Regions from separate parts of the Micromonospora sp. DT15 genome, predicted to be linked through region 1. Evidence: riboswitches for the same ligand, from Rfam matches in the RefSeq annotation. Region 1 holds a riboswitch; each other region holds the start of a gene.

The links. Region 1 has a riboswitch for cobalamin ahead of cobN (cobaltochelatase subunit CobN). Riboswitches for the same ligand answer to the same signal wherever they lie in the genome.
Region 2: another riboswitch for cobalamin. It lies ahead of ACLQ3F_RS30520 (ribonucleoside-diphosphate reductase subunit alpha); the one in region 1 lies ahead of cobN (cobaltochelatase subunit CobN).
Region 3: another riboswitch for cobalamin. It lies ahead of ACLQ3F_RS30480 (CbtB domain-containing protein); the one in region 1 lies ahead of cobN (cobaltochelatase subunit CobN).

The regions. Positions count from the first base shown of each region.
Region 1 covers NZ_JBNCKJ010000002.1:574,767-585,019, forward strand. Annotated here, with positions in the region: gene ACLQ3F_RS06835 (putative cobaltochelatase) at 1-1,644, opposite strand, end outside; gene cobN (cobaltochelatase subunit CobN) at 1,641-5,309, opposite strand; cobalamin riboswitch at 5,600-5,776, opposite strand; gene ACLQ3F_RS06845 (MBL fold metallo-hydrolase) at 6,093-6,809, shown strand; gene ACLQ3F_RS06850 (hypothetical protein) at 6,822-7,157, opposite strand; gene ACLQ3F_RS06855 (RNA polymerase sigma factor) at 7,278-7,859, shown strand; gene ACLQ3F_RS06860 (hypothetical protein) at 7,852-8,571, shown strand; gene ACLQ3F_RS06865 (hypothetical protein) at 8,585-9,145, shown strand; gene ACLQ3F_RS06870 (hypothetical protein) at 9,176-9,844, shown strand; gene ileS (isoleucine--tRNA ligase) at 10,124-10,253, shown strand, end outside.
Region 2 covers NZ_JBNCKJ010000018.1:110,418-120,670, reverse strand. Annotated here, with positions in the region: gene ACLQ3F_RS30550 (ferritin-like domain-containing protein) at 1-52, shown strand, start outside; gene ACLQ3F_RS30545 (DUF1330 domain-containing protein) at 116-466, opposite strand; gene ACLQ3F_RS30540 (TetR/AcrR family transcriptional regulator) at 587-1,177, opposite strand; gene ACLQ3F_RS30535 (TraR/DksA family transcriptional regulator) at 1,295-1,648, shown strand; gene ACLQ3F_RS30530 (GNAT family N-acetyltransferase) at 1,674-2,171, opposite strand; gene ACLQ3F_RS30525 (ribonucleotide-diphosphate reductase subunit beta) at 2,349-3,344, opposite strand; gene ACLQ3F_RS30520 (ribonucleoside-diphosphate reductase subunit alpha) at 3,401-5,743, opposite strand; cobalamin riboswitch at 5,937-6,152, opposite strand; gene ACLQ3F_RS30515 (enolase C-terminal domain-like protein) at 6,585-7,982, shown strand; gene ACLQ3F_RS30510 (FadR/GntR family transcriptional regulator) at 7,990-8,712, shown strand; gene ACLQ3F_RS30505 (aldo/keto reductase) at 8,720-9,739, opposite strand; gene ACLQ3F_RS30500 (ATP-binding cassette domain-containing protein) at 9,736-10,253, opposite strand, start outside.
Region 3 covers NZ_JBNCKJ010000018.1:99,355-109,607, forward strand. Annotated here, with positions in the region: gene ACLQ3F_RS30450 (GH92 family glycosyl hydrolase) at 1-2,207, shown strand, start outside; partial or broken gene ACLQ3F_RS30455 (phosphotransferase) at 2,300-2,749, shown strand; gene ACLQ3F_RS30460 (TetR family transcriptional regulator) at 3,037-3,669, opposite strand; gene ACLQ3F_RS30465 (MFS transporter) at 3,881-5,383, shown strand; gene ACLQ3F_RS30470 (histidine phosphatase family protein) at 5,464-6,048, opposite strand; gene ACLQ3F_RS30475 (CbtA family protein) at 6,045-6,815, opposite strand; gene ACLQ3F_RS30480 (CbtB domain-containing protein) at 6,806-7,009, opposite strand; cobalamin riboswitch at 7,045-7,201, opposite strand; gene ACLQ3F_RS30485 (amidohydrolase family protein) at 7,464-8,342, shown strand; gene ACLQ3F_RS30490 (ABC transporter permease) at 8,663-9,670, shown strand; gene ACLQ3F_RS30495 (ABC transporter substrate-binding protein) at 9,711-10,253, shown strand, end outside.

The DNA.
Region 1 (10,253 bases):
CCGGCGCAGTCGCAGCGGACCGGTGAGCCGGCCCCGGGCCGCCTGGTGCGGCGCGGCGGCGCGGATCGTGGCCGGCAGGTGCAGCGCGCCGACCCGACCCGCCGGTACCCGGGCGCCGGTGGTGCGACCCCGCCCGGTGCGGGCCCGAGACCGTCGGCCCGGCACCCCGTCACCCAGGCCGGGCGCGGTGAGCACCCGCGCCCTCAACCCACCCCGGGGTACGGCCACCGGCTGGGACTCCCCGCCGCGGGTCGGGTCGTCGGCACCGGTCGCCGAATGCCCGCCACCAAGCGGGCGCGAGTCCGGGCCGTCGTCACCCCGATCGGCCTGCTGGCGCTGCGGCCAGCCGCCGGTGCCGTCCGGCCCGTCGGTGCCAGCGCCATCACGCGCCGTCGGGTGCTCCGCCGAACCCGGTTCACCCTGGTCGCCTCCCTGCGGGCCGCCGCCCTGTGGTCCGCCCCCGTTCGGGCCACCGCCACCGGCCGGGCCACCGCCCTGCGGGCCGCCGTCCGGGTCACTGCCGTCGGGGCCGCGGTCGTCGGGGCCGGCGTCGTCCGGGTCGTCGGGGTGGGCATCCTGGGCGCGCTGCAACGCCTCGTCGAGGCGCTTCTCGTCCAGCCCCGGGGTGTCGAACGGGTCGCGGCGGCGGCGATGCGGCAGGGCCAACCGGGCCGCCACCCGGACGTCGTCGATGGTGACCCGGTCCCGGCCGTGCCAGGCGGCGTGGGCGAGGGCGGTACGGGCGGTGACGATGTCGGCCCGCATCCCGTCCACGTCGAACGCCGCGCACACCTCGGCGATCTGCCGCAACGCGGCGTCCGGCAGTCGTACCCCGGGAAGTCGGCGGCGGGCGGCAGCCACCTGGTCGGCGATCTCCGCGTCGGCGTCGGCCCAACGGGCGGCGAAGCCGACCGGGTCCGCGTCGGCGGCCAGCCGGCGGCGGACCACCTCGACCCGGATCTCCGGGTCCCGGCTGGCGCCCACCTCCACAGTGAGCCCGAACCGGTCAAGCAGCTGCGGGCGCAGCTCCCCCTCCTCCGGGTTCATCGTGCCGACCAGCAGGAACCGGGCGGCGTGGCTGACCGAGACGCCCTCCCGCTCGACGTGGCTGCGGCCCATCGCCGCCGCGTCGAGCAGCAGGTCGACGAGGTGGTCGTGCAGCAAGTTGACCTCGTCGACGTAGAGCACACCTCGGTGCGCGGCGGCGAGCAGGCCCGGCTCGAAGGCGCGTACCCCCTCGCCGATCGCCTTCTCCAGATCCAGCGCACCGACCACCCGGTCCTCGGCGGCGCCCACCGGCAGCTCGACGAGGCGGGCCGGACGGGTCTCGGCGGCGACGTCGGCCGGGTGCGGGCCGTCCGGGCAGGCCGGGTCGGGCTCGGCCGGGTCACAGCCGAAACGGCAGCCGGCGACCCGCCGCACCGGGGGCAGCAGCGCGGCGAGGGCCCGCACGGCGGTGGACTTGGCGGTCCCCTTCTCACCCCGGACCAGCACCCCACCGATCGCCGGGGAGACCGCGTTGAGCAGCAACGCCAGCCGCATGTCGGCCATGCCGAGCACCGCGCTGAACGGATAAATCGCCACTGCGCCTTCTTTCGTTCGCGACTGCGGGGCTCGCAGAACCGGCTCACTCCTCGCGCTCACAACCGGTCCTCCAGGTCGCCCTCACTGGCCAGGTACGTGTCACGCAGCCGGTCCAGGGTGGCCGGCTCCGGCTTGGCCCACAGCCCCCGGTCGGCGGCCTCCAACAGGCGTTCGGTGATGCCGCGCAACGCCCACGGGTTGGACTGCTCCAGGAACTCCCGGGTGGTCTCGTCGAAGAGGTACGCGGCGGCCAGGTGCTCGTACATCCAGTCGTCGACAACACCGGCGGTGGCGTCGTAACCGAACAGGTAGTCCACTGTGGCCGCCAGCTCGAACGCGCCCTTGTAGCCGTGCCGGCGCATCGCCGCGATCCACTTCGGGTTGACCACCCGGGCCCGGAACACCCGCCGGGTCTCCTCACCCAGCGTGCGGGTGCGCACGTCGTGCGGCATCGCCGAGTCACCCACGTACGCCTGTGGTGACGTGCCGGTGAGGTGGCGGACCATCGCCACCATTCCGCCGTGGTACTGGAAGTAGTCGTCGGAGTCGACGATGTCGTGCTCACGGGTGTCCTGGTTCTTCACCGCCACCGCGATCCGGGCGAACGAGCGCTCCATGTCGGCGCGCGCCTCCCGCCCGTCCAGTCCCCGGCCGTACGCGTAGCCGCCCCACACCGCGTACACCTCGGCCAGGTCGGCGTCGCTGCGCCAGGTCCGGGCGTCGATCAGGGGCAACAGACCAGCGCCGTACGCGCCGGGCTTGGAACCGAAGATCCGGGCGGTGGCCCTTCGCTCGTCGCCGTGCTCGGCGAGGTCGGCGGCGACGTGCGCCCGCAGGTAGTTCTCCTCGTCCGGCTCGTCCAGGGCCGCGACCCGCCGGACGGCGTCGTCGAGCAGCGCCACCACGTGCGGAAACGCGTCGCGGAAGAAGCCGGAGATGCGCACCGTGACGTCGACGCGCGGGCGGCCCAGCTCGGCGGTCGGCACCACCTCGATGCCGGTCACCCGCCGGGACCTGTCGTCCCAGACCGGCCGGCAGCCCAGCAGCGCGAGCACCTCGGCGATGTCGTCGCCCTGGGTGCGCATCGCGCTGGTGCCCCAGACGGTCAACCCCACCGAACGGGGGTACGCGCCGGTGTCGGCGAGGTGCCGGGCCAGCAGTGAGTCGGCGAGGGCCACCCCGACGTCCCAGGCGTTGCGGCTGGGGATGGCCTTCGGGTCGACGGAGTAGAAGTTGCGGCCGGTGGGCAGCACGTTGACCAGGCCCCGGGTGGGTGAGCCGGACGGGCCGGGCGGCACGAACCTGCCGTCCAGCGCCCCGAGGGTGTTGGTCAGCTCGTCGGTGGTCCGGTCCAGTCGGGGCACCAGCTCGGTGGCGGCGAAGTGCAGCACCGCGGCGACGTCCGGCATCGACCGACCGGTCACCTCCGTCACCACGGCGTCGATGGTGTCCACTGCCCAGTCCAGGGTCTCCATGCCGACGACCAGCCGCCGGGCGAGGGCCTCGATCAGGTCGATCGCGTCGGCGGCGGTGCCGGCCGGCCCGTCCACCACGTCGGTCAGCGCCGCGGGCAGCGCCAGTCGCTGTCCCGGCGTCGCGAGCAGTTCCTGCTCGTCGAGGGAGTACGCGACGGCGAGGGCCTGTCGCAGGCCGGGTAGGGCGCGGGCGCCGCCCCAGATCTGCGGGGCGCGCAGCACCGCGAGGACCAGGTTGACCCGGGGCTCGCCGGTGGGCGCGTCGGCGAGGATGTGCAGCCCGTCGCGGATCTGCACGTCCTTGACCTCGCACAGGTACCCGTCGAGGTGCAGCACGAAGTCGTCGAAGTCGTCCGCGTCGGGCATCGCCTCGGCGTGCAGGTCGTGGTGCAGCTCGGCGGCGCGCACCAGGTCCCAGATCTGCGCCCGTACGGTGGGCACCTTGGCCGGGTCGAGGGCCTGCACCGTCGCGTACTCGTCGAGCAGTTGTTCCAGTTTGGCCAGGTCGCCGTAGGTCTCGGCGCGGGCCATCGGCGGGACCAGGTGGTCGACGACAACTGCGTGCGCCCGCCGCTTGGCCTGGGTGCCCTCGCCGGGGTCGTTGACGATGAACGGGTACACCAGCGGCAGGTCGCCGAGGACCGCGTCGGGCGCGCAGTCGGCGGCCAGGCCGAGGCCCTTGCCGGGCAGCCACTCCAGGGTGCCGTGCTTGCCCAGGTGCACCACGGCGTCCGCGCCGAAGCCGCCGTCCGCGACCGGCGCGGTCAGCCAGCGGTACGCGGCCAGGTAGTGGTGACTCGGCGGCAGGTCCGGGTCGTGGTAGATGGCGATCGGGTTCTCCCCGAAGCCGCGGGGCGGCTGGATCAGCAGCACCACGTTGCCGAAGCGCAGCCCGGCGAGCACGATGTCCCCGCCCTCGGTGTACAGCTCGCCCGGCGGCTCACCCCAGTGCTCCCGCATCCGCTCGCGCAGCTCGGCCGGCACCTGGTCGAACCACCGCTGGTACGTCTGCCCCGATATCCGGGCCTCGGCCGCTGCCAACTGCTCCGGGGTGAGCCACTCCACGTCGTGACCGCCGGCGGCGATCAGCGCGTGGATCAGCGCGTCGCCGTCGTCGGGCGGCGGCGCGTCACCCAGGTCGTAGCCGGCCTCGGCCAACGCGGCGAACAGCCGGACCGCCGACGCCGGGGTGTCCAACCCGACGGCGTTGCCGACCCGGGAGTGCTTGGTGGGGTACGAACTGAGCACCACGGCGATGCGCTTGTCGGCGTGCGGCACGTACCGCAGCCGGGCGTGGCGTACCGCGATCCCGGCGACCCGGGCGGCCCGCTCGGGATCGGTTGCGTAGATCGAGAGCCCGTCCGCGTCGATCTGCTTGAACGAGAACGGCACTGTGACGATCCGGCCGTCGAACTCGGGGATGGCCACCTGCATGGCGGCGTCCAACGGGGACAGGCCGGCGTCGCTGTCGGCCCACTGCGCGCGGGTGCTGGTGAGGCAGAGCGCCTGGACGACCGGCACGTCCAGGGCGGCCAGGGCGCCGACGTCCCAGGCGTCCTCGTCGCCGCCACCGGAGGCGTCGGCGGCGACCGCGCCGCCGGCCGCGAGCACTGTGACCAGCAGCGCGTCACAGCGGGCGAAGAGCCCGAGTGGTGCGGCGCCCGCGGTCAGCCCGCGCAGCGAGCCGCAGAAGATCGGCAGCGGGTTGCCGCCGGCCTGGCGGACCGCGTCCGCGAGCACGTCGACGAATCCGGTGTTGCCGGCGAGGGCGTGCGCCCGGTAGAAGACGATTCCCACTGTGGGCCGATTCGGGTCGGCGGGGTGGTCGCCGTGCACGCCGTACGCCGGGGTGGGCGCGGGTGCGGCGAACCCCTCGCCGGTGAGCAGCACCGTGTCGGAGAGGAACCGGGCCAACTGTCCGAGGTTGTCCGGGCCGCCCTCCACGAGGTACGCCAACGACTGGGTGACGACCCCGGACGGCACTGTGGAGATGGCCATCAGCTCCGCGTCGGGCAGCGCCTCACCGCCGAGCACGACAGTCGGCACGCCGGTGGCGAGCACCGCGGCAAGACCGTCCGGCCACGCCTGCCGACCGCCGAGCAGGCGTACGACGACGAGGGCGACCCCGTCGAGCAGGGCGGGCACCTCCTCGGCGGCGACTCGGGCGGGGTTGGCCAACCGGTAGTCGGCGCCGCTGGCGCGGGCGGCCAGCAGGTCGGTGTCGGCGGTGGACAGCAGCAGGATGCGCACGGCAGGCTCCGGAAAGTGACGTCGGCGCGTTCGCCGAGGCGATCGGGCGACGAAGGATGGGCGCGGGGTTGAGCAGGCACCGCGACCCGGGCGACTCACCGACGCGGGGCCGGCGGCGACGGGTGGCGCGGTGTCGAACTCAGCGGTGAACGGCGCGGGAGCGTGCGGATGCCGGCGCGGCGGCGCGGCCGGGTCGGGGCGCGGCGGGGCGTCCGCCGCTCGGCTCACGACGGTGATCGTCGGTGACAGAGACGCCGTGCGTCATCGGGTCCTCCTCGGGTGTCCACGCCCTGGGGTACATCCCGACGGCCGAAGTATCCTGGCTTCCGGATCGACGCTCTCCCCCGGCCTTCCAACCGCAGACACACGGCCGTGACTCACGAGGGGGGATCGCTCCCCGGTGACAGTGGCGGGACCGCGTCGGATTCGCACCGACTTCCTTCACTGCCGTCAGGCCGCGAATGCTGCCACACCCCTCCGCCGCCGGTCAACGCCGCCCCGGCCCCGCCAGGCGGACACCAACCATCGAAGCTTGGCGATCGACGCAGGCGGGGCTCCGCACCACGCGACGCCACAGATCAATGTGCGCCGCCCTTTGCTCTGCTTACCTATCTGCACCAGACACGGAGCGTCACCGGTGCAGATAGGTAAGCAGAGCAAAGGGCGGTCTAAGGCGTCGTGGCCTGCGCCGATCGTCCGGCGGGACGGTGCCCTGCGGTGCGCTGACCTAGGATCGGCGACACCACGCCCGTGATCCGCGATCAATCTCGGAGATCGATTACCATGGTCGCTCCGCAGTTCCACCACCTGGCGGGTCGTGTCTGGATCTGTCCGGGCGACTCCGAGCCCGAGGCGGTCCAGGCCGGCGTCGCCGTCGTGGCCGACGATCGCGGCAGTGTGATGATCGACGCCGGGCAGAGCCCCGCGCATGCCCGCGGCATCCAGGCCGCGCTCGCCGCAGCCGGACTTCCGAAGCCACGCTGGCTCGTCTACACCCACCACCACTGGGACCATGTCTGGGGAGCCTGCGCCTGGCCCGGCGTGGAGATCGTCGGGCATGAGACGGCTGTGCCGCTGCTGCGCGCCGAAGCCGCACAGCCGTGGAGCCACCACTATCTGGACGAGCGGGTACGCGCCGACCCTCGTCTCGGCCCGAGCTTCCGGGGGCGGGCACGCGCGATGGACTCCTGGGAGGATTTCGCGATCCTGCCACCAACCCGGACGTTCACCGATGTCGACGAGTTGCCAGTGGGCGTCGAGCTACGACACGTCGGAGGCGCGCACGCGCCGGACTCGACAATTGTGCTGGTGCCGGACTCGGGCGTCATGCTGCTGGGCGACTGCTTCTACCCGCCGCCCGCGCACCTGCGCCAGCCGGAGGATGGCCTCGATCTCGACCTGATCCGGCGACTACTCGACGGTGACTACCACTGGTACGTCTCCAGCCACGCGGAGCCGGTGACGTTCGAGCAGGCCCGCACGGCCGTGGACGACGCCTGAGCCCGGCGGCCCTCAGCGGGCGTGGCGTTCCGGGTGTGCCCGGCTCCAGGTCCGCATCCGTTCCGGGTAGCCGGTGCGCCCGGCCTCGTACAGCGGCACCGCGTGCTTGCGGGCAATCGCCCCCGCCGCCCTGGGCGTACCGGTGCGCCGGCGGATCCACTCACCGTCGTGGGCGATCGCCACCACCGTGGTGTCCGTCGCCGTGGTCTCCGGCTCCAGGTAGAACTCCACGCCTCGCCGGCTGGCGACGAACGCCTCCAGCGCCGCGAGGTCCTCGCGGGTCGCCTCCCGGTCCAGCTTCGTCGGGGTCGCCTCGGCACCCCGTGACCGGCGACTGAACCAGCTCATGACCAGCCCCTCTCCTCGACAACTCTCCCAGTGCACCACCAAATCCTGGCAATACGCTGCACGGCGGATGGGAGCAACCTGACCCACGCCGGGTGGAACCCGCGGCGGGTTGGCGGTGTCATGAGTGTGATCCGAACGGAGGCTCCCCTGGACGACGAGACGCTCGTCACCCGCGCTCGGGCAGGTGACCTGGAGGCGTACGACCTCCTGGTCGCCCGGCACACCGCGTCCGCGTACCGGACAGCGGTGCTGCTCGGCGCGGGCTCGGACTCCGAGGACGTCATCCAGGAGGCGTTTGTGAAGGCGTACCGGAAGCTGTCCCGTTACCGGGGTGACGCGTCCTTCCGGTCGTGGCTGCTCGCGATCGTCGCGAACGAGACCCGCAACCTGCACCGCTCCCGTGGCCGGCGCGACGGGCTCGTCCTGCGGGCGGCGGCAGCGGACCCGAGGTCTGAGATCGCCGAGGACGACGCGGTCGCCGCGGTCCTCGCCGGGGAGCGCCGGAGGTCGCTGGTGCAGGCGCTGCGGCAACTGCCAACACGGGACCGCGAGGTCATCGTCTGCCGGTTCTTCCTCGACCTCACCGAGGAGGAGACGGTGTCGGCTCTGGGCTGGCCCCGGGGCACAGTGAAGTCGCGTACGTCCCGGGCGCTGGCGAAGCTCCGCGGCCTGCTCGACAGTGCGGAGGTCCGGCATGGGTGACCTCGAACGGGAACTGCGCGACCTGTCCGCCTGGCTGGAAACCCCCGAGCCGCCCGACGTGACCGCCCGTGTCCGCGTACGACTGGGCACGCCCGCGCCCCGGCGGCGCCGGTGGCGGTCGCTCGCCGCGGCGGCGTTCGTCGCCCTGCTGGTGGCGCTGTTGCCGCCGACGCGTGCCGCGATCGCCGACGCCGTCACGGGGCTGCTGCGCTTCGCCGGGGTCAGCATCGCCACCTCACCCGCCCCGGTGCCGCCCGGCGGCACCGCGTCGCCGTTGCCCGGCCAGCGGACCGTCGCCCTGGCCGAGGCCCAGCGGGCGGTGCGGTTTCCGATCCGCCTGCCGGCGAAGCTGGGCCCGCCCGAACAGGTACTGGTCGCCGACCCCGACGCCACGGGCCGGTACCGGGTGGCGACGCTGCTCTACGACGGAGGCGCGCTGCGCGTCGACGCGTTCGACGGTCACCTCGACCTGGCCTTCCACAAGGAGATCACCCCGCCGGGCGCGAACTGGGTCCAGGTGAACGGCGACTTCGCCGTCTGGGTCGACGGCCCACACGCGTTGTCCTACGTGGACCGGGCGGGTGAGATCCGCAGGGAGACCGCCCGACTTGCCGCCTCGACGCTGATCTGGCAGGACAACGACGTGAGCTACCGGCTGGAGGGGGCCCTCACCAAGGCCGAGGCGATCGAGATCGCGCGCTCACTGGGCTAGGAACCCGACGGGCGTGGGCGGTGTCGGAAAGGTGGACGAGTCGTCGACGCGTACCGGAAGGAGCGAGATGGTTTCCTGGGGCAGGTTGATGCTGGCATCCTCGGTGGTCCTACTGGCGGGGTGCACGACCACGACCAGCGGGGCGGCGCCGACGGCGGGTGCGGCCACCACGACGAGCACCGCGACCGCCTGCGCGGCGCGGGTCGAGACGGGGTCCCTGCCGGACTGGGCGGACGCCGGGTTCAGCGGGGACGCGCGGGCTCCGCACGTCTTCGGCGCGAAGGGCGACATCGTCGCGGTGCTGTTCGCCCACCCACTGCGGCAGGTCCGGACGGACGGGTCGAACAACAAGATCCTGTGGGTGGCCCGCGCCGCCACGACCTCCCCCGACCCGACCGCGCCGGCGACCCTGGAGATCACCGCGAGGCTGGACGGCACCGACACCCGGGTGATCCGGGAGGTCCCCGGCGGCCCCGGTCCGTCGATCGTCGACCTTCCCGAGGCTGGCTGCTGGCGCCTCGACCTGCGCTGGTCCGGGCACACCGACACGATGGACCTGGTCTACGCCCCCTGAGCCAGCGCCGGGCCACCTAGGCTGCCTGACGTGCAGGAGGACGAACGGGTAGCGGCGGCGGCCCGCAACAACGCCGAGTGGTGCGACATCGTCTGCGGCAGCCAGGGGTTGGCCGGACGTACCGACGCCGACGCCTGGTGGGTCCCCCACCGTTCGCCGCGGTGGTACCCGGACGCGGTCACCCTACGGCCGGGCGTCGACGCCGAGGCCCTGCTGGCCCGGATCGACGCCGGGCCTGGCGCGTCGGTGAAGGACAGCTTCGCCGACCTCGACCTGTCCGGGTACGGGTTTCGGGTGCTTCTCGACGCGCAGTGGATCCATCGGCCACCGACGGCACCACCTGTCGACACACCGCTGGCCCCGGTCACCACACCCGACGAGTTGGCGGCCTGGGCGGCGGCCCACGGCGGCGGGGACCTGTTCCGCCCCGCGCTCCTGGCCGACCCCCGCGTACGGGTGCTCGCCCGCCACGACGACCGGGGTGTGGTCACCGGTGGTGCGGTGCTCAGCGGCGACGGCCCGTACGGCGTCTCCAACCTGTTCGCCCGCGTCGACACCGCCCTGGCCATCTGGCGCGCGGTGTGTGCCACAGTGCCCGACGCGCCGCTGGTCGGCTACGAGAGCACCCCGGAACTGGCGCCGGCGCTCTCCGCTGGTTTCACCACCACCGGCCCTCTCCGCATCTGGCTGCACGGCTAGCGCTCCGGCCACGGGCCCCGCGCACGGACAGCTATGCTGCTTGGCATCGGCACCGATCCGGCCATCACCGGGGAGCCTCCGGAAGAACGGGCAGTTCGACCGCCCAAGTAGAACCGGACGTAGCGGCACGTCACGTCGAGAAATTGAGCGGCGCCTGCACCGTCGAGGCGCAAGCGGGGTGGTACCGCGGAGTCCTGGCCATACGCCCGGCGCTTCGTCCCCGCGTGGGCAGTGAGCTGATGCCCCCGCGAGCGGACGTGAAGTGTAGGGAGAACGTCGGTGCCGGACGGTCCGTCGAAGTCGCCATTCGTGCCACTGCCCACCAAGATCGACCTTGGTGGGATGGACCGTGCGGTCATCGAGTGGTGGCAGGCCAACAACGTGTTCAACCGGAGTCTGGAGCAGACGG
Region 2 (10,253 bases), on a different contig from region 1:
GCCCGACGAGGCGGCCGCGCTGTCCGCCCTGCACACCCGCAACTTCATGTAGCCGATTCCCGCGCACGACGTGCGGTGCGCGGGGATCGGCGTACGGCAGGTCAGCGAGAACTGGTCACTGGCCGAGCAGGGTGCGGATCTGACGCGCGTAGCCGGCCACCGTGAAGTCCGGGCCGACGGAGTCCACAAGGACCAGGTCGTTGATGGTGTGATCGACGCGTAGCGCCAGGATCGCCTGGTACTCGGGCGAGTTGTACCAGGTCCTGGCGGTCTCCGCGTCGGGGAACTCGATCAGCACGACCGACCCGGGCCAACTGCCCTCAAGGACCTCCACCTGGGCATCGAGGACGAGCCACTGGGCGCCGTACGCCTCGGTGGTGGCCTGCACCTGCTCCAGGTACCGCAGGGACTCCTCGGTCGGCACTCCGCCCGGGATACGCAGGTGATTGATCAGGTACGTGCTCATGTCTCACTCCTCAATTCAGGTGCTGGCCCCGGCCGAAGGCGTACGACCGGTCGTCTTGGATTCGGTACACTCGCGCCGGATGGAAAGACCCGGACTGTTACCGACGGGAACGGACGCGGATCAGGTGAGGATCCGGGCCGTGGTGATCGTGAAGAACTCCCGGAGGGCGGCCGGATCACCGGATGCCTTCGCCCGGGCTGCCGCGCCCTCGTAGCTGGAGACGACGAAGCCGGCGAGATCGGTGGCAGGTTCGTCGCCGTGCAGTTCACCGGCAGACCGCGCCTGCTCGATCGCCATGGCGAGCGCGGCGACCCAGCGGCCGAAGCCGGCGTCGACGGCGTTGCGCAGGGCATCGCTGTGCGCCGGGATCTCGGTGGCGAAGTTGCCGAGCAGGCATCCGCGATCACCCATGGTGTCGCCGAGGCCGGTGACGTATCTCAGATGATCGGTGATCCGCTCAAGCGGTGTGCCGCCCTGCTTCTCGTCGAGCATCTCCAGCCCCATCGCCGCGGAGTATCTCGCCACCGAGTCCAGGGCGAGGTCCTCCTTGCTGGCGAAGTGGTTGTAGAAGGTGCCCTTGGGCGCGCCGGCCGCAGCGACGATGTCCTGGACGCTCGTCCCGTTGTAGCCGCGCAGGTGGAACAGGTCCAACGCGGCGTCGGACAACCGTTGCCGGGTTCCGGCGGAGGTCGGCGACTTCGGTCGTGGCATCTCGTGCGCTCCTTCCGCCCAGGGTTCCGACTGGCTGACAGACACCACGATATGACCGGTCGTCTCGGAATGCCAGTGATGTGACAGCTGTCATCCCGCAGGTACTGTGGAGAGGCCATGAACAGGGAATCCAGCGCCGTCCGCGAGGAGCTGCTGCGGCTGCGCGAGCAGACCGAGGCCCAGGCCACCGCCCTGGACGGCGACCTCCGGAGCCTCTTCGAGGCGTCCCGCTCATCCAACGCCGATGACGAGCACGACCCCGAGGGCAGCACGATCGCCTTCGAACGCGCGCAGCTCACGGCCGTCCTGGACGCCACCCGCCGACGCCTGGCCGAGCTGGACGTCGCGCTGCGACGGGTCGACGACGGCAGCTACGGGGTGTGCGAGGGCTGTGGCCGCCCGATTCCCGCCGCACGGCTGGCTGCCCGCCCGTCAGCACGTACGTGTGTGGCCTGCGCCGCCCGACGGTGACAGCCGCCGCCGACCGGCGGACTTCTCAGGCGATGGTGGGGCTGCGCCGTTCCAACAGAATGACGTCGCGCCAGCGTCCGTGGTGGCGACCAACCCGCTCCCGGACGCCGATGACCCGGAATCCGGCCCGCTGGTGCAGCGCCAGGCTGGCGGTGTTCTCCGGAAAGACCCCGGACTGGATCGTCCAGACGCCGTCGGCCTCGGTGGAGGTGATCAACGCGTCCAGCAGCAGTCGGGCGATGCCACGGCCCTGGGCTGCCGGGTCGACGTACACGGAGTGCTCCACCACACCGGCGTACACCGCGCGGGTCGAGGTCGGCGAGACGGCGACCCAGCCAAGCACCGTTCCACCCGGGTCGACGGCCACAAACCGGTGCCCGCCCAGCCGAGCGGCGCTGAACACCGCCCAGCCCGGCGCGGTGACCTCGAAACTGGCGTCACCGGTGTCCAGGCCGGCCTGGTAGATCGCCAGGACCCGGTCGGCGTCGGCGTCGGTCATGGGCCGCACGGTGATGTCGACCATCAGCACGTTCCTTTCCGGGCACGCGACCACCCCCGTCTCGGCTTGCTTGCCTGACTTACTCACAGGTTCACAGCTGAGCGGGCCACATCCATGATCAGGGGATGAGAAGTAGCTGTCGAGGTCGTCTCCAAGCTACTTTTCATCACCTGATCAACGGAAGCGCAGAGACCGAGGTCGTTAGAAGTCGTCGTCGAAGGCGACGGTGCCGGTCACCCCGACCTGGTACGCCGACACCCGCCGCTCGAAGAAGTTGGACAGCTCCTGCACGTCCTGCAACTCCATGAAGCCGAACGGGTTGTTCGACCCGTAGTGCGGCGCGATGCCGAGCTGGGCGAGGCGGCGGTCGGCGACGTGCTGGAGGTACTCCCGCATGTCGGCCAATGTCAGACCGGGCACGCCGTGGCCCACCAGGTCCTCGGCGAACTGCACCTCACACTCGACCGCCTCGGTGAGCATCCGGCGAACCTGGTCGGCGAGGTCGTCGTCGAACAGGTCCGGCTCCTCGGCGCGAACGGTGTCGACGACGTCGAACGCGAACGCCATGTGCATGGACTCGTCGCGGAACACCCAGTTGGTGCCCGAGGCGAGGCCGTGCAGCAAACCACGGGAACGCAGGAAGTAGACGTAGGCGAACGCGCCGTAGAAGAACAACCCCTCGATGCAGGCGGCGAAGCAGATGAGGTTGAGCAGGAACGTGCGCCGGTCCTCGCGGGACCGCAGCTCCCGCAGATCGCTCAGGGAGTCGATCCACCGGAAGCAGAACTCGGCCTTACGACGGATCGAGGGGATGTTCTCGATGGCTGCGAAGGCCTCGAAGCGCTCCGTCTCGTCGGGCACGTACGTGTCGAGCAGGTTGAGATAGAACTGGACGTGCACGGCCTCCTCGAACAGTTGGCGGGACAGGTAGAGGCGACCCTCCGGGCTGTTGACGTGCTGGTAGAGGTTGAGCACCAGGTTGTTGGCGACGATCGTGTCACCGGTGGCGAAGAACGCCACCAGGCGGCTGACCAGGTGCCGTTCGGCCGGCGACAACCTGTCCAGGTCGGCGAGGTCGGCGTGCAGGTCGACCTCCTCGACGGTCCAGGTGTTGCGGATCGCGTCGCGGAACCGGTCGAAGAAGTGCGGGTAGCGCATCGGGCGGAGAGTGAGGTCCATCCCGGGGTCGAGCAGCATGTGCGTGGTCCTCGTGTCGGTGGTGCTGGCGTCGGTCGTGGCGGCGTCGGCGAGGGTCACTGGCAGGCCTCGCACGACTCGGGGTTCTCCAGCGAGCAGGCCAGCGCGTCGGCGTCGAGGGCCACGGACGCGAGAGCGACTGGCGCGACGGGTGCGACGGCGCTGACGGTGGCCTGCTGGATCCGCGTCGCGGGCCGCGAGCGCAGGTAGTAGGTGGTCTTCAGCCCGGCCTTCCACGCGTAGAGGTACATCGAGGACAGCTTGCCGATGGTCGGCGCGGCCAGGAACAGGTTCAGCGACTGGGACTGGTCGATGAACGGGGCGCGGGCTGCGGCCAGGTCGATCAGCGCCCGCTGCGGCAGCTCCCACGCGGTGCGGAACAGTTCCCGTACGCCGACCGGCAACTCGGCGATGTCCTGCACCGACCCCTCCGCCCGCTTGATCGCCGAACGGATCCGCTCGGTCCACAGACCGCGGGCCTTCAGCTCGCGTACCAGAGCGGTGTTGACCTGGAGGAACTCCCCCGACAGGGTCTCGCGCTTGAACAGGTTGGACACCTGCGGCTCGATGCACTCGTAGCACCCGGCGATCGAGGCGATGGTGGCGGTCGGCGCGACCGCCACCAGCAGCGAGTTGCGCAGCCCGTACGCCTCGACCCGCTCGCGCAGCGCGTCCCACCGCGCGGTCTGCGTACCCTCGACACCCCACAGGTCGGGCTGGAGCTGGCCTCGCGCGGCCCGGGTCTGCGGGTACGCCGGATGGGCGCCGAAGTCGCGCGCCAGGTCGGCGGAGGTCTCCAGCGCGGTCAGGTACAGCTCCTCGCTGATCCGGGTGGACAGCTCGCGGGCGGCCGGCGAGTCGAACGGCAGCCGCAGCGCGAAGAAGGCGTCCTGAAGGCCCATCAGCCCGAGCCCGACGGGCCGCCAGCGGGGGTTGCTCGCCGCCGCCTGCGCGGTCGGGTAGTAGTTGATGTCGATGACTCGGTCGAGGAAGGTCACAGCGGTCCGCACCGTGGCGCGCAGCCGCTCCCAGTCGATGCCGTCGGCGGTGAGGTGGGCGGCGAGGTTCACCGAGCCGAGGTTGCACACGGCCGTCTCGGCGTCACTGGACACCTCGACGATCTCGGTGCAGAGGTTGGACAGGTGCACCACGTCGCCCGGCTCGGCGGTCTGGTTGCAGAGCCGGTTCGACGCGTCCTTGAAGGTCATCCAGCCGTTGCCGGTCTGGGCGAGGGTCCGCATCATCTTCCCGTACAGCTCCCGGGCCGGGACCTGCCGCACGTAGCGGCCCTGCGCCTCGGCCTGCCGGTACGCGGCGTCGAACCGCTCCCCCCACAGGTCGGGCAGCTCGGGCACCTCCTGCGGGTCGAACAGCGACCACAGCTCGTCGGCCTCGACCCGGCGCATGAACTCGTCCGGCACCCAGTTGGCCAGGTTCAGGTTGTGGGTGCGGCGGGCGTCCTCGCCGGTGTTGTCCCGCAGTTGCAGGAACTCCTCGATGTCCGGGTGCCACGGCTCCAGGTAGACGCAGGCAGCGCCCTTGCGTCGGCCACCCTGGTTGACCGCGGCGACGCTCGCGTCCAGCGTGCGCAGCCACGGCACGATCCCGTTGGACTGCCCGTTCGTGCCCCGGATCAGCGCGCCCCGGGAGCGGACCCGGGAGTACGCGATGCCGATGCCCCCGGCGAACTTGGACAGGTTGGCGACCTGGGCGTACCGGGCGTAGATCGAGTCCAGCTCGTCGAGCGGGGAGTCGACCAGGTAGCAGGAGGACATCTGAGTGTGCCGGGTGCCGGAGTTGAACAAGGTCGGTGAGCTGGGCAGGTAGGCCAGGCTGGACATCAGCCGGTAGAAGTCGACCGCCTCGTCCGCCGTCCGGGAGAGGCCGCAGGCCACCCGCAGCAGCCAGTACTGCGGCGTCTCCAGCACCAGTCGGCTGGTGGGGTGGCGCAACAGGTAGCGGTCGTACACAGTGCGCAGGCCGAAATACTCGAACCGGCGGTCGCCGTCCGGGTCGATGGCGTGGTCGAGTGTCGCGGCGTGTGTGGCGACGAACGCTGCGGTGTCGTCACCGATCAGGCCCTCGGCGTGGCCGACCCGGATCGCCGCGCTGAACGAGGTGATGCCCTGTCGCCGCACCTCCTTGTCGACGTAGCCGGCCAGCAGCCGCGCGGCCAGACGCGAGTACTGCGGCTCCTCACCGATCATCTCGGCCGCGGTCTGGATGGACAGCCGGTCGAGTTCGGCAGTGGTCGCGCCGTCGTAGAGGCCGCTGATGGTGCGGGTGGCCACCCGCAACGGGTCGACGTCGGTCAGGTCGTCGGCCCACCGCTCGACCGCCCGGACGATCTTGTTCACGTCCACGGGTTCGGTGCCGCCGTCGCGCTTGCGGACCTGCATCGGCGTCCGCCGCACTGTCGCGTCGCCGCTGGCCGGGACTACCTCGGTGACTGTCACCACTCGCTCCTCGGAGTTCGAGACCTGGTGGCCCGGACGCGAGGAGACAGACACCGACGGACGCCACGCCGGCACCGGCGTGGGTCAGGTGGCGTCAGCCGTCCCACGCGGCCTCGGACCGCCGCCCACCCGGGTGCGGGTACGCGGCGCGCTGGCAGGTCTTCGGACTCGCGGGCACGACCGGGCTCGCCGGTCTCCTACTGGCCGTCGCTTCCCAGGCCGATGGTGGCCCAGTGCTGATGACGGCTGTCGTTCCCACTCACCGCTGCGGGACAGTCCCGGATTTCCACCGGGTTCCCTGTTGCCTCGACCGCACCGGATGAGCGGCCGAACCAGCTGCGCTCGACACCATATATAGGGACGCAGCCGTTGTCACACCCCACATGTCGGTCTCGGGCGTGTCGAAGGCGATGCGGTGACCACCGTCACCGACCCCCGGGAGCACACTGCGGCCGACCGACGCCGGGCACCGGAGACGAGGCTCCGCGCACGGGTGTCGACATTCGACAAAGATTTGACGTATCGAGGCCACAGCACTGGAGACCAGGCCCATACGTCGTCGTCGATACCTCGCGACGAGCCGGAACATCCAACCACCAGGGTCCGCCGCGCGCGTCACCTTCGCCCGCCAACCGGCATGATCAGAGTCAAGGCGGCGCGACCCGAGAGGGCAAACATCATATGTCTGCACGCCCGAGGTGATCGACAACGTTGACGCGCCGGAGCGGCCCTCCGTATACTCCCAGTGATCATCTGATCTTTAGCCTAGCCGGGCGAGGAGCGCATGCCGCAGATCACTGCCGTCACCGTCGAAGACGTCCGCTTCCCCACCTCCCTGACCGCTGACGGGTCAGACGCCATGAACAAGGACGGCGACTACTCGGCGGCCTACGTCGTCCTGCACACCGACGGCGTCGACGGCGTGGGCGCGCCCCTCGCGGGGCACGGCCTGACCTTCACCATCGGCCGAGGCAACGACATCGTCGCGGCGGCGGCAGTCCACCAGGCACAGCTCCTCGTGGGCCAGGACGTGGCAACGATGGCAGCGGACATGGGCGCGGTCTACCGCCTGCTCACCTCCGACTCGCAACTGCGGTGGCTCGGCCCCGAGAAGGGCGTCGTCCACCTGTCCCTCGCCGCCGTGTTGAACGCGTCGTGGGACCTGGTCGCCCGGGTCGCCGACAAACCGCTGTGGCGGCTGCTCGTCGACATGACCCCCGAGCAACTCGTCGACATCGCGGACCTGCGCTACCTGTCCGACGCGCTGACCCGCGACGAGGCACTGGCCATCCTGCGGGCCAAGGAGAGCACGAAGGCCGCCCGCCTCGCCGAACTCGACCGGACCGGCTACCCCGCCTACACCACATCGGCGGGCTGGCTCGGCTACGGCGACGACAAGCTGCGCCGACTGTGCCAGGAGGCGGTCGACACCGGCTACGGCTACGTCAAGCTCAAGGTGGGCGCCAACCTCGACGACGACATCCGCCGATGCGCCATCGCACGGGAGATCCTCGGCCCGGATCGCAACCTGATGATCGACGCCAACCAGGTGTGGGACGTCGGTCAGGCCATCGAGTGGGTCACCGCCCTCGCCCGCTTCACGCCACTGTGGATCGAGGAGCCGACCAGCCCCGACGACATCCTGGGCCACGCGGCCGTCCGCCGTGCCGTCGCTCCGATCGGCGTCGCCACCGGCGAACACTGCCACAACCGGGTGATGTTCAAGCAGCTCTTCCAGGCCGAGGCCATCGACTTCTGCCAGCTCGACACCGGCAGGTTGGCCAGCATCAACGAGATCGTCGCCGTGCTGCTGCTCGCCGCGAAGTTCAACGTCCCGGTGTGCCCGCACGCCGGCGGTGTCGGGCTGTGCGAGATGGTCCAACACGTGTCCGTGCTCGACTACGTCGCGATCTCGGGGGACCTCACCAACCGGGTCACCGAGTTCGTCGACCACCTGCACGAGCACTTCACCGATCCCTGCATCATCCGCGACACCGGTTCCGGCAGCGGATACGTCCTGCCCAGCCAGCCCGGCTACTCCACCCGGATGCGTCAGGAGTCGGTGGCGCTCTACCGGTTCCCCGACGGCCACTACTGGGCGGCGACAGACCCGACTACCGTGTCATCTCCGGAGGCGGCGTACGTGATCGCGGGTGGGAAGGCCACCCCCGCCGGCCGTTAGGGGGGACATGTCACGCACCGACGAAGTGGTCAACGGCATCAAACGGATGATCCTCGAAGGGCAGTTCCGGCCCGGGGACCGGTTGCCCATCGAGAAGGACCTCGCCGAGCAGCTCGGTGTCTCGCGGGGTTCCCTGCGCGAGGGGATGTCGGCCCTGTCGATCCTGGGGATCGTCAACATCCGTCAGGGCGACGGCACCTACGTCACCAACCTCGACGCGCCACAGCTGCTGGCCCCGATGAATTTCGTGGTCGACTTTCAGGGCCAGGGCGACCCCCGGCACATCCACACCGTCCGCCGGCTGCTGGAGTGCGAGGCCGCCTGCCTGGCGGCGACCAGGATCACCGACGAGGCCCTGGCCCAGGCGGGTGACCTGCTCGACGAGGCAGCCCGGCTGGTCGGCCAGTCACCGCCGGACCACGAGCGGATCATGGAGATCGACATCGCCTTTCACCGGATCATCGCGGTGCACGCCGAGAATCCGGTGCTCGTCGGTCTGATCGAAGCCTTCGCCGGGCGCACCATCCGTGGCCGGCTCTGGCGGAGTCTGCACGAGGAGGGCGCGGACCTGCGCACCCATGACGAGCACGTGGCGATCCTGAAGGCCCTCGTGGCACGCGACCCGGAACGGGCGCGCACCCGGATGGCCAACCACCTGATCGGTGTGGAGGAGTCGTTGCAGGGGTTACCCGACGACGCTGACGCCAGCATCGAGACGGCCCGGTCGTGACCGACCCTCACGGTTGTACGTCGAGCAGCCCCACGTCGTACAACGCCGTCCAGAGCTGCTCCGGGACGTCGACACCGGACCGATGGAGGGTCTCGGTCACCTGGACGTCGTCGCGCATGCCGACAACGGTCGAGACCACGGCCGGGTGGCGACGGACGAACGCCAACGCCGCCTGGGGCAGCGTGACGCCGTACGTCTGACAGACCCGCGCTATCCGGCGGGCGTGGTCGATCACCTCCGCCTGCGCCTGCTGGTAGTCGTAGACGGCGTCGGTCGGCGGCATGTCCCGGGCCAGCAGCCCGGAGTTGTAGACACCGGCGACCACCACACCGACGTGGCGGGCCTGCGCGACGGGCAGCAGGTCGGTCAGCGCGCCCTGTTCCAACAGGGTGTACCGGCCGGCGCACATCACCACGTCCACGTCGGTCTCCGCCACGAAGCGGGCCAGCATCGCCGACTGGTTCATTCCCGCCCCGACGGCACCGATCACGCCCTGCTCCCGCAGCTCCACCAGGGCCGGGATCGCCTCGTTGGCGGCCTGCTGCCAGTGCTCGTCGGGGTCATGCAGATACACCACGTCGATCCGGTCCAGGCCGGTGCGCCGAAGGCTCGCCTCCAGCGAACGGCGGACGCCGTCGCGGCTGAAGTCCCAGACCCGGCGGTGATCGGCGGGAACGTCGAACCCCTCCGGGTCCCGCTGGTGCGCCGTCTCCGGTGACGGCACGAGCAGCCGGCCGACCTTCGTCGACACCACGTACTCGGCGCGGGGGCGGGAGCGCAGGGCCGCGCCCAGGCGTCGTTCGGACAGGCCCAGCCCGTAGTGCGGTGCGGTGTCGAAGTATCGGATGCCGCCTGCCCACGCGGTGTCCACGGCGGCGGCGAACTGCTCGTCGGACGTCGCCCGGTAGAGATTGCCGCCCTGGGAGGCGCCGAAGCCCAGTGGGCTCAGCCGCAGCGGCGGTGCAGCGCCGCCGCGGCTCGTCGGACCCGCGGGACCGCGGGCGCCTCCCTGGACGGCGGCCCTCACCGCTCGTCCCGACCCACGCTGGTGCTGCCGGTCATCGCGGCGACCAGATCGTCGATGGTGGCCTCGTCGGCGCGGAGCTGGGCCGCGCGCCGGCCGAGGCGCAGCACCTCGACCCGGTCGGCGATCTCGAGGACCTGCGGCATGTTGTGGCTCACCAGCACCACCGACATGCCGGCGTCGCGGGCCCGCCGGACGACGTCGAGCACCCGTCCGGTCTGGACCACCCCCAGGGCCGCGGTGGGTTCGTCGAGGATGACCACGTTTGTCGCCCAGATGATGGCCCGGGCCACCGCCACGCACTGCCGCTGCCCACCGGACAGCATCGCGATGGGGGTGGTGACCCGGGGGATCCGTACGCCCAGTTCGTCCAGGGCGGCGGCGGCGCCGTGGCGCATGGCGCGCTTGTCCAGCAGCCCGAGCCGGCCGAGTGGTCCGGAGCGAAGGATCTCCCGGCCGAGATACAGGTTGGCGGCCACGCTGAGGTCGTCGGCGACGGCGAGGTCCTGGTAGACGG
Region 3 (10,253 bases), on a different contig from region 1:
CGCCGTCGCTCACCAAGGGCGACGAGGCGCCCAAGCCGTTGCAGGACGTCACCGGCCCCGGTCTCGGCACCGCGACCGCCACCGGCGGTCAGGACGCGTCGAAGCTGTTCGACGACTCGTCGACAACGCAGCTGACCTTCGCCTCGGCGACCCCGCAGATCACCTGGGCCTTCCGTGGTGGCAAGCAGAAGCCGAAGTACTACACGGTCACGTCCGGGGCCGCTGCCGGCGATCCGGCGGACTGGCGTCTGCAGGGCTCCAACGACGGTCTCACCTGGACCACAGTGGACGCCCGTGCCGGTCAGGTGTTCCCGTGGCGCAACCAGACCCGCCCGTACTCGATCGACAAGCCGGGGCGGTTCGCGCAGTTCCGCCTCGCCGTCACGAAGACCGTCGGCGCCGCGCAGACCACCCTCGCCGAGGTTGAGCTGCTCGCCGGCGGTGACCTCGACCTCGGGGGCGGCGACATCACCGTCACCGCGGCGGACGGCGTGCACGCGACCACCGGCGTACCCGTCTCGGTGCCGCTGGCCACCGTCACCGGCGGCGACGCCGGTGGCTACCAGGCCACCATCGACTGGGGTGACGGCACGCCGGCCACCGGGGGCACCGTGACGTTGAGCTCGCGGGCCGTCTACCGCATCGGTGGGTCGCACACCTACACCACGCCCGGCTACCACCAGGCGAACGTCACGGTGACCGACGGCGAGACCCAGAGCTCCACGACGGTCGGCGTCGAGGTGGCGTACGCCCCGGCCTCCGGTCTCACCGCCGCCTTCGACAGCGTCTGCGTCGGCGACGAAGGGGCCCTTGCCGCGGACTGTGACGCCAAGTCCTGGGCCTACTCCCGGGCCGCCCTGGCCGCCGGTGGTGCCACCCAGGGCCAGGCCCAGCAGGTTCCCGGAACCGCGCTGCGGTTCACCCTGCCGGTGATCCCGGCCGGGCAGCCGGACAACGCCACCGGCAACGGGGCGAACGTCGTCCTCGACCTTCCGGAGGACGCGAAGAGCATCTCGTTCATCGGCGCCGGAACGCAGGGCAACCAGAGCACCACCGGCACGGCGACGTTCAGCGACGGCAGCACGGCCAGCATTCCGATCCAGTTGAGCGACTGGACGCTGGGCGGCAACGCCAACGGCACCCCGTCCTACGGCAACATCATCGTCACCCGGACGGCGTACCGGTTGCAGGGCACGAGCCGCGACGGCGCCCAGCCGTTCCTCTTCGCCACCGCGCCGTACCAGATTCCGGCGGGGAAGACGCTGGTGTCGGTGACCCTGCCGACGCAGACCGGTGACCCTCGCTCGGCGGGTCGGATCCACGTGTTCGCCGTGGCCAACGACGGCACGCCCGCCCCGGCGCTGACGACCGCCGCCCCGAAGAGCCAGACGGCCACCGCCGGCCAGGCCCTCGCGGCGAACCTCGGTGCGGTGACCGGCGGCGTTCCCGGTACGACGGGCTACCGCGCCCGCGTCCAGTGGGGTGACGGCACGGTTCCGGACGACGTGACGATCGGCGCGTCGGGTGCGATGAGCGGCCAGCACACCTACGCACGGGAGGGCACCTACACGGTGCGCGTCACCGCGTGGGACACGCTGTCGAGCAGCACCGAATCCTTCACCGTGACCGTGGCTCGGGGCGGATCGCAGCCGGCGATCACGCTGTCCGCGTCCGGCGCCGTCACCACCGGCGGCGCGATCACCGTCACCGGCAGCGGTTTCGCCGCTGGCGAGCAGGTGACCGTCAACGTCGGCACCGACCCGGGCCGGACCATGAAGGTCGCGGCCTCCGCGACGGGAACGGTCCGCGCTTCGGTGCCGACCTCCGGTGACGCGCAACCCGGCCGGTACGCCGTCACCGCGACGGGCGCGTCCTCGCGTACGCCGGCCACGGCCACCGTCCAGGTGACCGGGGAGCCGCAGGCGCGGACCTACCAGCCGCGGGTTTCGCTGTTGACCACCTCGGGCCCGCGCGGCACGTCGATCATGGTCGACGGTTCCGGGTTCGCGCCGAACGAGGTGGTCACGATCGCCTTCGGGACCGGACTGGCGGTCAGCACCGTGCGTGCGAACGGTGACGGCGTCATCTCCGGCGCGACGGTCAGCGTTCCGGGCGCGGCGAAGGCGGGCGCGACCAGCGTCACGCTGAACGGCGCCACGTCGGCCACCGAGGTGTCCCGACCGTTCACCGTCACCGTCACCGGCTAGCACCGAGCCGGGGACAACGCAGCGTGGGGCGGGCCGTGATCACGGCCCGCCCCACGCGCCTGTCGCGCAACCCACTGTTAGCGTCGTCTGCCATGGCCGATCACGCGCTGCTCGCCTCGGGGCGCGACGCCGACGTCTACGTGCTCGACGAAGCGCGGGTGCTGCGCCGCTACCGCCAGGGCGGGGACAGCGAGCCTGAGGCGGCGTTGATGGCGTACGTCGCTGCCGCCGGCTACCCGGTGCCCGTGGTGTACGACGCCCAGGGGCCCGACCTGGTGCTCGAACGACTCGACGGCGAGACTCTCCTGGCGTCGATGCTCGCCGGGCGCACCGGCGTCGGCGCGGCCGCCGACCTACTGGTGGGCCTGCACGACCGCCTCCACAGCCTGCCGGCCCGGTTCAGCGTCGATCCGGCGGACCGCGTCCTGCACCTCGACCTTCATCCACAGAACGTCATGGTGACCTCGCGCGGGCCAGTGGTCATCGATTGGCGTAACGCGACCGAGGGCCCAGCCGACCTGGACGTGGCCATGACCGCTCTCATCCTCGCCGAGGTTGCGGTCAGCCCGGACCCGCAGCTCGCCGATCTTGCCCGGGACGGCCTCGACGCCTTTCAGCAACGCGCCGAAGCACCCCGGGCCAGCCAACTACGACATGCCGTGGGTCTACGCCGGTCGACCCCGCGCTCTCCGCGGTCGAGAAGTCCGCCCTGGGCCGCGCCGCCGCCCTGGTCCATACCCGCGTCGGCTGACCGGCCGTGCGCTGGCAGGTGCGCTGGCAGTGCCGAACGGCGCGCGCCGGGTCCCGGGATCGGCCTCTCGGCCCGCGCTCAGTGCGGTGGCAGCAGCGCGTCGACCAGGTCGCGCAGCGGCCCGACCAGGTCATGCTCGGTGGCTGAACTCAGCGGTTCCAGCCGGATCGACGACCGCAGCACCGCGACTCCGATGCCGGCGGCGAGGGCAATCTGGGCGTGGAGCAGGAGCTGTTGGCTGTCCGGATCGCCGGGACGCCACCCGCGGGCCGCTGCCAGTTGTTCGCTGGAACGGACCAGCACGCCACGCCGGATCTCGTCGGCCTCCGCGTCCCCGGACGACCGCAACAGCAGTGCGAGCTGGCTCGACAGGCCCGCCGCGCCGAGGCCGGCGATGTGCCGGGCGATGGCTTCGGGCACCCGGTCGGCGGGCGTCTGACCGGTGGTTCGGCCCAGTTCGTCGCCAGCGGCACGCAGGCACGCCTCGAACAGGCCTTCCTTGGACGTGAAGTAGCGGCTGATGAGCGCCACGTTGACGCCCGCGTCGTCGGCGATGTCCCGGACGGTGGTGGCCGCGTAGCCGTCCCGGGCGAAGCGTTGGCGGGCGGCGTCGAGCAGCAACTGCCGGGTCTCGGCCGCGTCCCGACGGCGACGCTGGGCTGGTTCGCCGGCGGTGTTGCCGGTCGCGGGGACGGGCGGTTCTGCTGTCACGACGCGCGTCCTTCCTGTCGCTCTGGCGCGGAGTCGGTGTGTTGCCGTCCATCCGCCGCTCGGTGCGGGGCAGCAAGTAAACATATGTTGACTTTCCGTCGACCGCAAGGTCCGGTACGACCCGAGGGTGACGTAAACGACTGTTGACATGAGTCCGGGGCTGCGGATACTGGCTAAGTCAGCAAACGTTTACATCTAGTTCGGGGATCTCATGACCCACACCATCGAGGAGTCGACGAACCTCGACTCCGCGTCCGGCGCCGCCCCGCGCGCCAACAGCAGCCTCCTGGTGCTGTACCTGTCGCTGGGCGGCCTGGCGTTCGCGGTGCTCCAGTCGCTGGTCGCGCCCGCGCTGTCGACCATCGGAAGGGACCTGGGCGTCTCGACCGGAGACATCAGCTGGGTGCTCACGGCGTACCTGTTGGCCGCCTCGGTGTTGACGCCCATCCTCGGACGTCTCGGTGACATGGTCGGCAAGCGCCGGGTCCTCATCGGCGTCCTCGCGGCCCTCGCCGCGGGCACACTGCTCGCCGCTCTGGCCCCCAACCTGACCGTGCTGATCGTCGCGCGGGCGCTACAGGGAGCCGCCGGAGCGATCCTGCCGCTGTCGATCGGCATCGTCCGCGACCAACTGCCCCGGGAGAAGGTCGGCGTCACCGTCGGCCTGCTGTCGGCGATCTTCGGGGTCGGCGCCGGTGTCGGCATCGTGGCCGCGGGCCCGATCGTGGAGCACCTGTCGTGGCACTGGCTGTTCTGGCTGCCACTGGTCCTCGTCGTCGTCGCGCTGCTCGGAACCATCTTCGGGATGCCCGAGTCGCGGGTCCGCACGCCCGGACGGCTCGACATGCTCGGCGCGGCCATCCTGTCGGTGTCGCTGGTCTCGTTGCTGCTGGCCGTGAGCAAGGGGCAGGGCTGGGGCTGGACCGAGCCGAAGACCATCGGCCTGTTCCTGCTCGGGGTGGTCGCGATGGTGGTGTTCGTCCGGGTCGAGCTGCGGGTACGCGAGCCCCTTATCGACATGCGCCTGATGCGGATCCGCGGTGTCTGGGCCACCGACCTCGTCGCCCTGATCCTCGGTTTCGCGATGTTCGGGACGTTCGTGCTGGTACCGACCCTGCTGCAACTTCCCGCGGGCACCGGGTACGGGTTCGGCAAGACGGTGTCCCAGGCGGGCCTGTTCCTGCTGCCAACCGTCCTGATGATGGTGGTCTTCGGCCCCCTCGCGGGTCTGCTGGACCGCCGCTTCGGCCCCAAGGTGCCGATGTTCCTCGGCACGGTCGCGGTCGTCGTCGCGTTCGCGCTGCCGGCGCTCGCGCACGGCGCGACCTGGCAGGTGCTGCTCTCCGGGGTGCTCACCGGCGCCGGCATCGGCCTGGCGTTCGCGGCGATGTCCAACGCCATCATCGAGAGCGTCCCGGCCGGGCAGACCGGCGAGGCGAGCGGCGTCAACACCATCGCCCGCACAATCGGCAGCAGCATCGGCGCGGCGGTCGTGGCGGCCGTCATCACCTCGAACAGCACTCCACAGGGGCTACCCACCGACACGGCGTTCACCGCCGGCTTCTGGGTGTGCGCGGGCGTCGCGGTCCTGGCCGTCTTCGCGGCACTCGCCCTGCCCTCGGCGCGCCGCCGCCACGAGCAGGCCGTCGCCGCCGGTGTCGACGACCTCCCGCCCGAGCCGGTCGAGCTGCACCTGCCCACTCGGCAGCACTGAGCAAGCGGCTGACAGGCGCAGGCCGTGCCCACCAGGAGTGGGCACGGCCTGCGCCGTTCGGTGTGACCTCGACCTGCTCGCTATCCGCCCAGTCGAAGGTGCCAGCGCGCACCCTGGCTGGTGAGCCGGACGACAGCCAACGGCTCGACGTCCACCTGCCGGTACGTCGCCATCGGAAGGCCGAGGGCGTGCACCACCGCGACCCGGATCACCAGTGGGTGGGTGACCGCGATGACTCGTCCACCGGCCCGGTGCTGCGCGTCCAGCCAACTGCCGACCCGATCCCGCACTGCCGTGACGGACTCACCGCCGTGCGGCGCGCAGTCCGGGGCGGACAACCAGTCGTGCAGCGCCTGCGGCTGCGATTCAGCGACCTCCTCAAGCGACTGCCCGGACCAGTCCCCGTAGTCACAGTCGGCCAACGCGGTCTCGACCGTCGGCAGCAGGCCGAAGGCGTCGGCGGTCTGTCGGGCGGCCACCGCGGGGCTGGACAGGCAGGTGGCGTTCTCCCCGAGGGGCCAACGCCGGTCTGCACCCGCGCGGGCCTGGGCGAGCGCGGCACGCAGGCCACCCTCGTCCAGGCCGTCGTCGGCGCCGCCGAAGCGGGCCCGGCGCAGCGCGGCGGTGTGACCGTGGGCGACCAGCCGAAGGCTGGTGCCGGTCACGTGCTCGGCAGCGCGGAACCGGCCCGGCGACGCCGCTCGTGGTGCATCAGGGCCGCGAACAGCAGGCCGATGCCGGTCCAGAGCACGACCTGGGTGCCGAGCGAGGCAAGCCGGAAACTCCACAGCACTGTCGCCGGGAAGTCCGCCGGAACCTCCTGGAAGGACGGCATCACCACGTACGACACTGCCGTGACCAGGAGAAAGCCGCCCACGGCCGCCGCGGCGCGAAGCCACGTCGGTGCATGGGCACCGACCGACCGGTAGCCCAGCGAGCCGGCCCACACGGCCACCAGCCCGAGCACCACCATCAACAGGTAGGTGACGGTCCGTTGGTTGATGGTGGCCGGGTCGCCGACCGCCGGTGGGTTCGCCGGGTACTTGAGGAACGGCACGATCACCGCACCGAGCAACGCCGCGCCGGCCAGCAGCAGACCCCACCGCCCGTCGTCGTCGCCGCGCCGCCGACGGGCCAGCAGGACGTACGCCGTGGCCAGCAGACCACCCATCGCGGCCCCGAACAGGGCGGTGGCCAGGAACAGGCCGGCGCGCTGACCCGTCCGGCTGACCAGCGCGTCCTCGTGATCGTGCGCACCAGCAGCAGGCTCGGCGTGCGTCGCCGCCTCCTCGATGGCGATGGCCGCCTCGACGTGCGGTTCGCCGGCGACGTACGCGAACGCCCCGGCGAGCAGGCCGGCGATCAGGCCGGCCAGCAGCCCGCGGACGAGGACGGCGAGGAACGGGGGAGTGCTGGTGGTGGTCAGTGGCACGGGACGCCCAGCAGGTGCCGGCCGTCGTGCATCAGCTCGTGCAGGTACATCCCACTGCGCGACACCGCCCCCTGGTCGAAGGCGACGAGATACGTCAGCAGGGCGAGCGCGGCAACGGTCGCCAGAGCAGTCCACAAGAGACGGGCACTGCCGGCGGGGTGCACCACCGGCTGGCTGGTAGCGGAGCTAGACATGAATACACGAACCTCCCCAGGGATGACGCGTCCCCATCGCAAGGCTGCGGACGACCGAGCGTCCTGGCTCGCGGACCCCGATGGTGATTGGGGAACCGCTCACAGTGGCGCGACCGCGCCGGATTCACACCGGCTTCCCTCGCGTCGCCGCAGATAGTGCGTCGACGGTATCGGTGCCGCCGCAGGCGGTCAACCCGGACCCGCGCCCCGGACGCGTCCGTGCACCGACACGTCGACGAGGCGGATTACCCGCAGGTGCCGGTGGATTCGTCAGACCAAAAGGCGACACTGCCGGAGGCCGGTCGTGGTGCGCGTTCGGGACTCGACAACAGGCTGTTACCGCTAACATGGTCAATCTGCCAGATCGGCTCCGTGGCTCCGGGTTGACCCGGAGGGTTCGATCAGCGGCGGGGCGGGGTGTGCGGTGGACGGGAACGCGTCAGGGACGGGTCCGGTGACGACCGGCGAGGTCGCGCGACGAGCGGGCATCGTCGACGCGCACCATCACCTCTGGGTCCGGGCACGGCACCCACAGCCCTGGATCGATCCGCACACCATGGCCGCGATCGACGACGACTTCACACCGGTCGAGCTCGCCCCGGCGACCCGGGCCGCCGGGGTCACCCAGACCGTGGTCGTCCAGTCGGTCGCCGTTCGGTCGGAGACGCCCGAGTTGCTCGGCATCGCGGCCGACGACCCGCTCATCGCCGGGGTCGTCGGCTGGGTCGACCTCACCGCCGCTGATATCGGCCGTCGCCTCGCCCGACTACGCGGGGCGCGCGGCGGCGAACGGCTGGTCGGGATCCGGCACCTGGTCCAGTCCGAACCCGACCCGACCTATCTCGATCGCCCCGAGGTGCGGCGCGGCATCGCCGCGGTCGGTGCCGCGGGTCTCGCCTTCGACCTCCTGGTGCGCCACCGTCAGCTGCCGGCGGCCGTCCGGCTCGTCCGCGACCTGCCCGAGGTGCGGTTCGTTCTGGACCACCTCGGCAAGCCCCCGCTCGGGCGCGCCGATCTCGGTGACTGGCAGCGCGACCTGCGGGCGTTCGCGGCCGAGTCCAACACCACTGCGAAGCTCTCCGGCCTGGTGACCGAAGTGGACGGTGGGTCCTGGACCGCGGCCGACCTGCGGCCCGCGGTCGAGCACGCCCTTGACGTGTTCGGGCCGGATCGGCTGATGTTCGGCTCGGACTGGCCGGTGTGCCTGCTCGCCACCTCGTACACCCGCTGGGTCGCCGTCCTCGGTGACCTGCTGGACCCGCTGTCCGACGCCGAGCGGGCCGCGATCTGGCGCCGGACCGCCGGCCGTGTCTACCGGCTGTCCCCGTCCTGAGACGGCAGCGCCTTTCCGCCTGGGGACATAGGATGTTATCGATAACATGCTGGCAGTGGTAGTCGGTGTCGATTTGGTCAGACGTATGGCTTCGGTAGCGCAGGTAACGATGGCAAAACATGCTCGCAAGACCTTGGCAACATACGTGAATGCGTGGCAAGGTAACGCCTGATCGCGGGAAACATCTGACCTATCTCCAGGGTTGTGCGGGCACCTCGACGCACCGCCGGCCGAGCGGGGTCGGTCGCTCACAGACGTTCGGCTCGTCGGCGGGTCCCCGTCGGACGCCGGCGCCACGCTTGGGGAGGTCAGGTCCGACGATGAGTAGCGTCGAGGCAACCGCCGGCACACAGCGCGGCGAACTCAGCGACTGGTTCCGGGAACGGATCTCGCACGCCGTCTCCGAGTTCACCGCCGCGACCGCGTTGGTCGTCCTGTTCATCGCCTTGACCTTCGCGAGTCCCTACTTCCTGACAGCGGACAACCTCTTCAACATCGGGGCCCAGACGGCGGTGATCGCCATCATCGCTACCGCCCAGACGATGGTCATCATCACGAAGGGCATCGACCTGTCCGTGGGGTCGGTCGCCGCGCTCGCCGGCGTGTTGGGCGCGATGGTCGTGCGCGACCTCGGCTTCTCGCTCTGGGCGGCGACCGCGGTCGCGATCGGCGTCGGCGCGCTGGCCGGGCTGTTGAACGGGCTGCTGGTGACGGTGGCCCGGATTCCGCCGTTCATCGCGACGTTGGGGACCATGTCCGTGGGCCGAGGCCTGGTCTTCATCATCACCGGCGCGGTCGGCGTCTACGGCCTGCCCCGGTCCTTCCAACTGCTCGGCAACGGGCAGATCCTCGGCATTCCGTTCGCCGTGGTGATCACCGTCCTGGTCGCCGTCGGGGTCGCCTTCCTGCTCTCCCAGACCCGCTTCGGTCAGTACACCTACGCCATGGGCTCCAATCTGGAGGCGGCCCGCCGCTCCGGCATCCGGGTCGGGCGGCACCTGACCGGCGTGTACGTGCTGGCCGGCGTGCTGGTAGGGCTGGGCGGCATGATCGCCGCGTCCCGGGTCAACTCCGGCCAGCCCAACTACGGGATCTCGCTGGAACTCGACGTCATCGCCGCCGCCGTCATCGGCGGAGCCAGCCTGTTCGGCGGGCAGGGCCGAATCGTCGGGACCATCATCGGCGCGTTCCTCATCGCCCTGGTCCGCAACGGCGCCGTCCTGCTCGACATCAGCATCCACTACCAGCAAGTGATCGTCGGCGTGATCATCTGGGCCGCCGTCTACTTCGACCAGTACCGCCGCCGGCGGCTGGAATCACGGGGTTGACATGCCATTCCGAGAGTCCGAACGAGGAAGGACACACACCATGGCACACACCACCACCAGCCGGCGGACGCGAGGACGACTCCTGCGCGCGCAGGCGATCCTGGCCGCAGCCGCGGCGACCGCCCTGCTCAGCGCCTGCGGCGGGGTCGAGGTCCGTGACGGCGGCGACAGCGCGACCAAGGACGCGAGCGGCCCGTTGAAGCTCGCCGTCGTACCCAAGGCGGTAGGCGCCGACTACTGGAACACTGTCAAGGCGGGCGCCGAGTGCGCCGCGCAGCGCGCGGGGGACGTCACCGTCCAGTGGGACGGGGTGACCGCCGAGACCGACGTCGAGGGCCAGGTCAACCTGATCCAGAACTTCGTCACCAAGAAGGTCGACGGCATCGTCTACGCGGCGACCGACTCCAGCGCCCTGGCACCGGCGACCGACAAGGCGCTCAGCGCCAACATCCCGGTCGCCATGATCGACTCTGGCACCAGCCCGCAGCCGTCGAACGTGCCCCTCTTCGCCACCGACAACCGTGCGTCGGCGACCGAGGCGGCGAAGCTGCTCGCCACCGAACTCGGCCCCGGCAACCACGAG